Regions from separate parts of the Cellulosimicrobium funkei genome, predicted to be linked through region 1. Evidence: riboswitches for the same ligand, from Rfam matches in the RefSeq annotation. Region 1 holds a riboswitch; each other region holds the start of a gene.

Region 1 (3,199 bases):
GTCGTCGACGAAGCGGATCGGGGTGTCCGGGCCGATCTCGGGGACCAGGTAGTGGTAGTTCGTGTCGAACCACTTGGTCATCTCGAGCGGGGCGTCGTCCCCCTGGCCGCGCGCCACGGTGAAGTAGCCCGCGAGGTCGAGGCGACCGGCGTCGTCGGTCAGCGACGCGAACCGCGACGGGACCGCCCCGAGGGAGGCGGCGACGTCGAGCACCTGGTCGTAGAAGGAGAACGAGCCGGGGACGGACGCGTCGTCGGCGCCGAGGCCGAGGTCGACGAGCCGGCGGACGGTCGCGAGGCGCAGCTCGCGGGCCGTGGCCTCGAGCTCCTCGGCCGAGGTCTTGCCGGCCCAGAACGCCTCGACGGCCTTCTTCAGCTCGCGGCGGCGACCGATGCGCGGGTAGCCGAGCACGGTGCCGGCGGGAAAGGCGGTACCGGCGGGAGAAGCGACCGGGTTCTGGGTAGGGGAGGGTACGGAAGTGTCCATGATCGAAACCTCTTGCTGGTCCGGAGGACCGGTCAGACGGGCGCGCCGTGCGTGGCGGCGCTCGTCGTGGGCAGGGAGGTGCCGGTGACCCACGGCCCGCTGGCCAGGTCCGGGACGAGCGGGGCGGCGGCGGCGCTGGCGCCGCCCCCGGTCCCGACCGACCCGCCGCCGAGGTGGACACCCTCGAGCAGGTCAAGAGCGGCGCGGTGCTTGTTGAACGTGTACACGTGCAGACCGGGCGTGCCCGCGTCGAGGACGCGCTGCGCGAGGTCGACCGAGTACGCGATCCCGTAGGCGTGCTGCGCCTCCGGGTCGGGCAGGGCGTCGAGCGCGTCCAGCAGGCGCTGGGGCGCGCGCACGCCCGTGAGCTCCTCGACGCGACGGAGCCGCGCGGGCTCCGTCGTGGGCAGCAGCCCGGCGAGGATGGGGATCGTCACGCCGGCCGCACGGGCCTCGGCGACGAAGTCGGTGTACGACGACGCGTCGTAGAAGAGCTGCGTGATCGCGAAGCTCGCGCCGGCCTGCTGCTTCTGCCAGAGGCGTCGCACCTCCTGGGTGCGCGTCGTGCCAGCGGCGGGGTTGCCGTCGCAGAACGTCGCGACGGCGATCGTCAGCGGCCGGGCCGCGCCGCGCAGCGCGACGGCCGGGTCGGACGCGCAGCGCGACGCCTCGACCTCGCGCAGCAGGGCGACGAGCTCGGTCGACGACCGGACGCCGTCCGGCGCGGGCTGCCAGTCCGGCTGGTCGCGCGGCGGGTCGCCCCGCAGGGCGAGGAAGCTCCGCACGCCCTCGTCGAGGAAGTCGGTGATGACCGACTCCACGTCCTCGCGCGACGCCCCGACGCAGGTGAGGTGCGCGATCGGCAGCACGGGCGTGCCCTGGAGCAGGCGTCCGACGACCTGGCGCGCGGTCGCGCGGTCGGTGCCCGCGGCGCCGTACGTCACGGACACGAAGTCGGGGTGCGTCGCGACGAGACGGCGTGCCGTCTCCCAGAACTTCGGGGCCGCGTCCGGTCGGCGCGGGGGCATGAGCTCGAACGACACCGTCGGCCGAGGACGGCCCGGACGGTGCGCGAAGGATGCCTCTGAGGTCATGCGTCACTCCATCGACCCTGGCGTTAGCACCTTTGTCCTCGGGAGGCTTCCGTCGGCGGGTTGCTGCGGTGTCGTCGAGCCAGGACTCTCGACCGCTCTGGATGGTTGGCACGATCCTACGACCCATCCGACATGCGGTCGAGAGCGCCCGCCAGGTGAGATGCGGAGGGATCGGCCGGAGGCGTACCGGCGCCCCGCGCTACGGATCTCGGGCTCTCTACGCTACGAATTTCAGGTTTCCTACGCTACAGATTTCAGGTGCTCGAGCGAGGTCCCAGACACCGACCATGGCGACGGGTCGTCGTCGGCCTTGCAGGTCTCAGGCCCTCCGGCGCTCGGGCACGTGCAGGCGGCGGAGGAACCGGTCGGTGCGCAGCGGCGGCCCGCGCCGGTCGAGGAGCGACACGACGACGACGGTCGCCGTCGCGAGCGGGATGGTCCAGGCGGCGGGCTGGGCGAGCAGGGCGCGCACGACGCCGGGGACGCCGTCGGCCGTGCCGCCGGACGGGCTCCCGTACCCCGCGGCGACGAGCGCGGACGACGCGAGCAGCGCCGTCGCGCACAGGACGGCGCCCACGACCATGCCCGCCACCGCGCCGCGCGCGGTGAGGCCGCGCCACCACACGCCGAGCAGGATCACGGGGGAGAGGGCCGACGCGGCGAAGACGAACACCGTCCCGACGCTCGTCACGAGGCCCTGCGGGATGGTGACGAGCGCGAACGCGAGCGGGATGAGCGTGCACGCGACCGCCGACCAGCGGAAGGACCGCACGGTGCCGCCGAACAGGTCCTGGCTCACGACGCCCGCCAGCGCCACCACGAGCCCCGACGACGTCCCGAGGAACGCGGCGAACGCCCCGGCGACGACGAGCGCGGCGAGGAGCTCGCCGCCGAGCCCGGGCACGAGGCGGGTCGGCAGCGTGAGGACGACCGTGTCCGCGACCCCGGGCGCCGCGAGGTCGGGCGCGACGACCCGCGCCACGAGCCCGAGCGTGCTCGACACCATGTAGAAGACGCTGATCATGACGAGCACGACGACGGTCGTGCGGCGGGCCGAGCCGCCGTCGGGCGAGGTGTAGAAGCGCACGAGGACGTGCGGCAGGCCGGTCGTGCCGAGCAGGAGGGCGAGCAGGAGCGAGACGGTGGCGTACGCGTCGAGGCCGCCCGGCCCGGCCTCGTGGGGGAACACGGCGGCGGGGTCGAACGTGACGACGGCGCCGCCGGGCTCGAACGCCCCGCCGAGCGCCATGAGCACGAAGACGAGCGGCACCGCGAGCGCGGTGAGCTTGACCCAGAACTGGAACGCCTGGACGAACGTGATGGAGCGCATCCCGCCCGCGGCGACGACGGCGCTCACCACGACCGCGATCCCCACCGAGCCGACCCACGGCGGCACCGCGGCCACGCTCGTGATGACGAGCGCCGCCCCGTGGAGCTGCGGCACCACGTAGAGCCACCCGATGACGAGCACGAGCACGCTCGTCACGCGGCGCGCGACCACGGAGTCGAGCCGGGCGTGCACGAAGTCGGGGATCGTGTACGCGCCGCTGCGCCGCAGGGGGCCCGCGACGAACAGCAGGACGAGCAGGTAGCCCGCCGCGTACCCCACGGGGAACCAG
Region 2 (3,199 bases), on a different contig from region 1:
GTCCTCCGTCGCGAGGACGATCGTGCCGCTCCCGCCCGACGCCTCGGGCAGCGCGGTCTGGAGCCGCTCGGTGACGTCCGCGGTGGGGGTGCCGGGGATCGAGAAGCTGCTGGCGAGCGTGCCGCCGAACGCGACGAACGCCGCCCCGGCGAGCACGAGCACCGCGAGCCACGCGGCGAGGACGGTCCGCGCGCGGCGCGCGCACGCGCGGCCGAGGCGGTAGAGGAGTTCAGCCATGAGGATCCTTCGGTGGGAGTCCGGTCCGGGTCCGGCGGGTGTGCCCGGGGTGGCGGGTGCGGTGCTGCGGGAGAGGTGGTCGCGAGGCGGGACAGGGCGGGGAGGGTGCGGGTCGTGTCAGACGGGGTCCGCCCAGCCGGCGCGGATCCGTTCGACGAGGCGGTCGAGCAGGCCGGACCACACCGCGCGCGACGCGTCGTCGTCGGCGGCGCCGGTCTCGGCCCACCAGCGCCGCTGGATGACGAGGACCCCGGCCATGAGCGCGCCCACGAGCATCTCGATCTCGAGCGGGTCGACGTCCGGGTGCCGGCGCGTGGTCGCCGCGACGAGGCGCTCGGCGAGGTGGGTGAAGGTGCGCACGACCATCGTCGTGACGCGCGGCGTGGGCTCGGTCGCGGTACCGCCGAGGGCGCGCGTGAGGTAGGCCATGGGGCCGACGAGGTCCGTGCCGCGCAGCGCCGCGGTGACGTCGTCGAGGGGCGTGGGGCGGTCGGTGCCCGGCTCGGCCGCGCTCGCCCCGAGCGTCTCGACGACGGTGCCCAGCACGTCCTCGCAGACCTCGACGACGACGTCGTCGAGCGACGCGAAGTGGTTGAAGATCGTGCGGCGCGCGACGTCGGCCCGGGCCGCGAGCTCGTCGACGGTGAAGCGCGCGCCGCCCTTCTCCTCCATGAGCGACGCGGCGGCGGCGACGATCGCGCGGCGGTGGCGTGCGCGCAGGGCCGCGCGACGGTCCGGAGCCGCGGCGTCCGGGCCGGGGACGTCCGCGCTCGGCGCGTCCGGGGTCACGGCGTCCGTCGCGGGCGCGGTCGGGCGCTCGGGTCCGGGGAGGAGAGGCACCTCTTGACACTAGGTGCATCGATGCACTCGGTGCAAACGAGGGCCTCGGCTGCTCAAAGTTGACCGATCGAGTCCAGTATGTGGGAAGGTCCCGGCGGTGCGTTGACACCCTCTCCGACCGCTCGTAGGTTCCCGGCAACCGAGGTCCACGGACCCCGGCACAGGACATGGTCATGAGCTCCGACGCGAAGCCCCGGCTCGTCGGACGGCAACCCTCCCGCGCGGCGGGGTGCCCCGGGTGAGGACCAGGTCCCGCGTCGCGCGACCTGCGCGGTGCGGGGCAACACGCGGCGCCCGGAGACGGGCACGAAGGAGACGGACGATGGACCGGCGAGAGTCGAGCACCGCGGTGAGCACCCCGCACGCGCCGACGTGCCCCTGTCCGGTCCGCGGTGCGGCCGTCGTCTCCTGTCCGGTCGGCGCCCTCGCGGGCGTCACCTGTTGTCGCTGACGACGCCCCGCTCCTGACGCCGCGCGCCCCCGCGCGCACGCCCTGACGGGCCTCCCTCCGGCCTCCCGGGCCCGCCCTGCCGCCCCGCGGCGGGGCGACCCTGCCCACCCCCGGCACCCCGCCGCGCCCTGAGCGCGCGGCCGGCGCCTGTCCCAGAACGGATCCTCGCGATGCCCGACCCCCGCCCCGCCCGTACCGTCCACCTGGGCGTCGACCTCACCGACGCCGGTGCGCACCCCGCCGCCTGGCGGACCGTGGGGTCCCAGGCCCAGCGCCTGTTCGACGCCAAGCGCCTCGTCGAGCTCGTGGCCACCGCCCAGCGCGGCCTGCTCGACCTCGTCACGCTCGACGACGCGTTCACCCTCCAGCCGGGCCGCAACGGGTCCGTGCGCGGCCGGCTCGACGCCGCGCTCGTCGCGTCCCGGCTCGCGCCGCGCAGCGCGGGCATCGGCCTCGTCCCGACCGTCACCACCACGCACACCGAGCCGTTCCACGTCTCCAAGGCGGTCGCGACGATCGACCACGTGAGCTCCGGCCGCGCGGGATGGCAGGTCGGGTGGTCCACGACCCCGGCCGAGGCCGCGGCCTTCGGGCGCAAGGGCGCCCAGGACGAGCCCGACGCCGTGGCCGAGGCCGACGAGGCGGTCGAGGTCGTCACGCGGCTCTGGGACTCGTGGGAGGACGACGCCGAGATCCGCGACGTCGCGACGGGCCGGTTCGTGGACCGCGAGAAGCTGCACTACGTCGACCACGAGGGCATCCGGTTCGCGGTCAAGGGGCCGTCGATCACGCCGCGCCCGCCGCAGGGCCAGCCGCCCGTCGTCGTCCGCGCGAGCACGCCGGCGTCGCTCGACCTCGCGGCCCGGCGCGCCGACGTCGTGCGGGTCCGCGCGGCGACGCGGGACGAGGCGGTCGCGCTGCGGGCGCAGGTGCGCGACGCCGCCGCGGACGCCGGGCGCGACCCCGACGGGCTGCGGGTCCTCGTGGACGCGTACGTCGTCGTCGGGGACACGCGCGCGAGCGCGCAGGCCCGCCTCGACCTGCTCGAGGACCTCGAGGGCGTCTCGTGGGACACCGACTCGCTGACGCACGTCGGCACGGCGCGCGACCTCGCGGCGACGGTCGAGGAGTGGGCGCACGCCGGTGCCGCCGACGGCTTCCTGCTGCGGCCGTCGTCGCTGAGCACGGACCTCGACGCGATCGTCGACGGGGTCGTGCCGCTGCTCCAGGGCGTGGGCCTGTTCCGCACCGCGTACCCGGGCACGACGCTGCGCGACACGCTCGGCCTCCCGCACCCCGCGAACCGCTACGCGGCGATCGCCTGAGCCCGGACGGACGCGACATGAGCACCCGACCCCGCAAGCAGATCCACCTCGGCGCCCACTTCCCGGGCGTCAACAACACCACCGTGTGGAGCGACCCCCGCTCGCGCAGCCAGATCGACTTCGCGTCGTTCGAGCACCTCGCGCGCCGCGCCGAGGAGGCGAGGCTCGACTTCTTCTTCCTCGCCGAGGGCCTGCGCCTGCGCGAGCACAAGGGCCGCATCCACGACCTCGACGTCGTCGGCCGCCCCGACACGCTGCCCGTCCTCGCCGCGCTCGCCGCCGTCACCGAGCGGCTCGGCCTCGCGGGCACGATCAACACGACGTTCAACGAGCCGTGGGAGCTCGC
Region 3 (3,199 bases), on a different contig from region 1:
AGCACGGGCGTCACCGTGCTGTCGCTGCTCGACCCGATCCGCGTCGCCGAGGACCTCGCGACGGTCGACCAGCTGAGCCGCGGGCGGCTGGAGATCGTCATCGGCAAGGGCAACGAGGTGCTGCAGTACCCGCTGCTCGGGCTGGACCTCGACAAGCAGTACGAGTACCTCCAGGAGAACTACGAGCTGCTGCGCCTGCTGCTGTCGGAGGAGGACGTCAGCTGGAGCGGGCGGCACCGCCACGCGCTGGAGCACGCGACGACGCTGCCACGGCCGTTCGCCGGGCCGTTCCGGATCTGGCACGGGTCGGCGACGTCGCGCTTCGCGGTCGACCTCGCGGCCCGGTACGGGGACCCGATCGTCAGCGCCAACGCGCTGCAGCCGCGCGAGAACTACCAGGTGCTCATCGACCGCTACCGCGAGCAGTACGCGGCGCACGGGCACGACCCGGCGTACGGGTTCGTCGGGTCGGGCTCGGGCGGGCTGTTCCTCGCCGACACGACGGAGGAGGCGATCGAGCAGTACCGCCCGATCTACGAGGGCCAGGTCGCGGCGGCGGCGCGCCGGGGGTACGGGCCCGACGCCGTGGGGAAGGCACCGAGCTTCCGGACGGTCGAGGACGCCGTCGAGCGCGGGCCCGCGCTCGTGGGGTCGCCGGAGCGCGTGGCCGAGAAGATCCTCGACTACCACGCCTCGTACCGGCACGACCTGCAGTCCGTCTCGGTGAACCACCTGATCCCCGCGGCGCAGCAGGAGGACGTGCTGCGCCGGTTCGCGGAGGAGGTCGTGCCCGTCGTGCAGGCCGAGGTGAAGACGGACCTGTGGAGCCCGGCCGACGCCCGCCGCGCGGCGGGCTTCACCGCGGCCTGAGGTAGCCCGACGGACCGGAGGGGAGGGGCCCGTCTCGCCTGGCGAGGCGGGCCCTCGCCGTGCTCGTGGCGGCCTGCCGGCGGGTCACGACGTCGCGGAGCAGGAAACAACCGTCCGTCTGGCGGGACGGCTGTCTCGATACTTGACTCAACCGGTCGAGATTGTCTTTCCTGCTCCCAGGTGACGAGCGTCAGCACGCAGGCCCGGCTCGCTGACCAGCAACCCTTCGACGTGACGGGGTGCTCCGGGAACGACCTGACCGCGCCGCTCCCGCGGCGCGGTAAGCACGGCACCCCGGTGGGCACCCCCGCCGCGCCGGCCCTGGGCCCGGCGCGGACGACCACCGGCGCCGGACGACCGCCGGTCCTCAGCCGGCACACGAGGAGAGCAGCACGACATGATCCCCACACCTCACCGACGCCGGTCCCTGACCGTCGCCGCGGCGGCCGCCGCGACGGGCCTCCTGCTCAGCGCGTGCGCGGGCGGCGGCTCCGGCGCGTCCGACGGCGACGGGTCGCCCAGCCCGTCCGGCGAGCCCGTGGCGGGCGGCGACCTGACGTTCGCCCTCACGGTCGACTCGCACTGCATCGACCCGCAGCAGGTCGGCAACAACGACGCCATCGCGGCGGCCCGCCAGACGGTCGCGTCGCTCACGGCGCAGGACCCGGAGTCGGGCGAGATCCTGCCGTGGCTCGCGGAGAGCTGGGAGGTGAACGACGACGCGTCGAGCTACACGTTCCACCTGCGCGACGACGCGACGTACGCCGACGGCACGCCGATCGACGCCGAGTCGGTGAAGACGAACTTCGACGCGATCGTCGCGCTCGGCGCGACGGCGTCGCTCGGGTCGCAGTACCTCGTCGGCTACGAGGGCACGACCGTCACCGACCCGCAGACCCTCACGGTGGACTTCGCGGAGCCGAGCGCGCAGTTCCTCCAGGCGACGTCGACGTTCTCGCTCGGCCTCCTCGCCCCGTCCTCGGCCGACCTGAGCGTCGAGGACCGCTGCGCCGGGAAGTTCGTCGGCTCCGGCCCGTTCTCCGTGAAGTCGTACACGCAGGACCAGGAGATCGTGCTCGAGAAGGTCGCGGGCTACGCGTGGGGCTCGGAGGCGAGCGACCACCAGGGCGAGGCCTACCTCGACACGGTGACGTTCAAGGTCATCCCCGAGGCGAGCGTGCGCAGCGGCAGCCTGCAGTCGGGGCAGATCGACGCCACGGCCGCGATCTCGACCGTCGACCTGCCGCAGTTCGACGGGAACGGGTTCTGGCTCGAGTACCGCGCCAACCCGGGCGTCGTGTTCAACCTCTTCCCCAACGAGTCGAGCCCGCTCGCGGGCGACGAGGCCGTGCGGACGGCGATCCTCCAGGGCATCGACCGCGAGCAGATCGCGGACACCGTGCTCAGCGCCCAGGACGAGCCGGCCACGAGCGTCCTGTCGCACTCGACGCCGCTCTACGAGAGCGTCGCGGACGAGCTCGCCTACGACCCCGAGGGCGCGAAGAAGATCCTCGACGACGCGGGCTGGGTCGAGGGCGCCGACGGCGTGCGGGAGAAGGACGGCCAGAAGCTCTCCACGACCGTGACGTTCTGGCAGGTGCCGGAGCCGCTCGAGCTGGTCCAGCAGCAGCTCGCGCAGATCGGCGTGGACCTCCAGCTCCAGCACGTGACCGTCGCCGAGTCGCAGGCGATCAAGGAGAGCGGCGACTTCGACTTCGACTACTACAACCTCACGCGCTCCGACCCGGACGTGCTGCGGACGATCTTCTCGGCGAACGCGCGCAACATCAACCAGCGCGACGCGGAGGAGGTGGACGACCTGCTCGACGCGTCGGCCGCGGCGACCGACCCGGCCGAGCGCCAGAGGCTCGTCACGGAGGCGTCACGCCTCCTGGTCCAGAAGGGGCACGCGATCCCGGTCTACGAGCTCTCGACGACCATCGCGGCCGCCGACACGGTCCACGGCCTGACGTTCGAGGCGTCGTCGCGCCTCGACTTCTACGACGCCTGGGTCACCCAGGGCTGACCCGCCGGGCCCGCCTGCCCGACGCCGCGGCGTCGGGCAGGCGGGCATCCCCCACGGAAGGAGGCCGACCATGGGCCGGTACGTCCTGCGTCGCGCCGGGCAGGGCCTGTTCGTGCTCTGGGCGGCGTTCACCATCTCGTTCTTCGTCCTCTACCTGCTGCCCAGCGACCCGGCCGCGCTCATGGCGAGCGGCGGGGGCGAGGCGGACCAGGTGGACCCCGCGCTGCTCGAGGCCCTGCGCGCCCAGTACGGCCTCGACCGGCCCGTGCTCGTGCAGTACGCGGACGCGCTGTGGCACGCGCT

The links. A riboswitch is a leader RNA that binds a small molecule or an ion and turns the genes downstream of it on or off. The one in region 1 is predicted to bind S-adenosylmethionine.
Region 2: it holds a riboswitch for S-adenosylmethionine, as region 1 does, so the genes downstream of both, BXA05_RS01950 (LLM class flavin-dependent oxidoreductase) here and BXA05_RS05480 (methylenetetrahydrofolate reductase) in region 1, are expected to answer to the same signal.
Region 3: it holds a riboswitch for S-adenosylmethionine, as region 1 does, so the genes downstream of both, BXA05_RS01885 (ABC transporter substrate-binding protein) here and BXA05_RS05480 (methylenetetrahydrofolate reductase) in region 1, are expected to answer to the same signal.

What each region holds. Positions count from the first base shown of each region.
Region 1 covers NZ_FTMI01000002.1:266,624-269,822, forward strand. Annotated here, with positions in the region: gene metE (5-methyltetrahydropteroyltriglutamate--homocysteine S-methyltransferase) at 1-486, opposite strand, end outside; gene BXA05_RS05480 (methylenetetrahydrofolate reductase) at 519-1,580, opposite strand; SAM riboswitch class I at 1,586-1,688, opposite strand; gene BXA05_RS05485 (sodium/solute symporter) at 1,900-3,199, opposite strand, start outside.
Region 2 covers NZ_FTMI01000001.1:451,269-454,467, reverse strand. Annotated here, with positions in the region: gene BXA05_RS01960 (MMPL family transporter) at 1-237, opposite strand, end outside; gene BXA05_RS01955 (TetR/AcrR family transcriptional regulator) at 355-1,077, opposite strand; SAM riboswitch class IV at 1,247-1,354, shown strand; gene BXA05_RS01950 (LLM class flavin-dependent oxidoreductase) at 1,699-2,853, shown strand; gene BXA05_RS01945 (NtaA/DmoA family FMN-dependent monooxygenase) at 2,871-3,199, shown strand, end outside.
Region 3 covers NZ_FTMI01000001.1:437,011-440,209, reverse strand. Annotated here, with positions in the region: gene BXA05_RS01890 (LLM class flavin-dependent oxidoreductase) at 1-870, shown strand, start outside; SAM riboswitch class IV at 1,050-1,163, shown strand; gene BXA05_RS01885 (ABC transporter substrate-binding protein) at 1,268-2,896, shown strand; gene BXA05_RS01880 (ABC transporter permease) at 2,967-3,199, shown strand, end outside.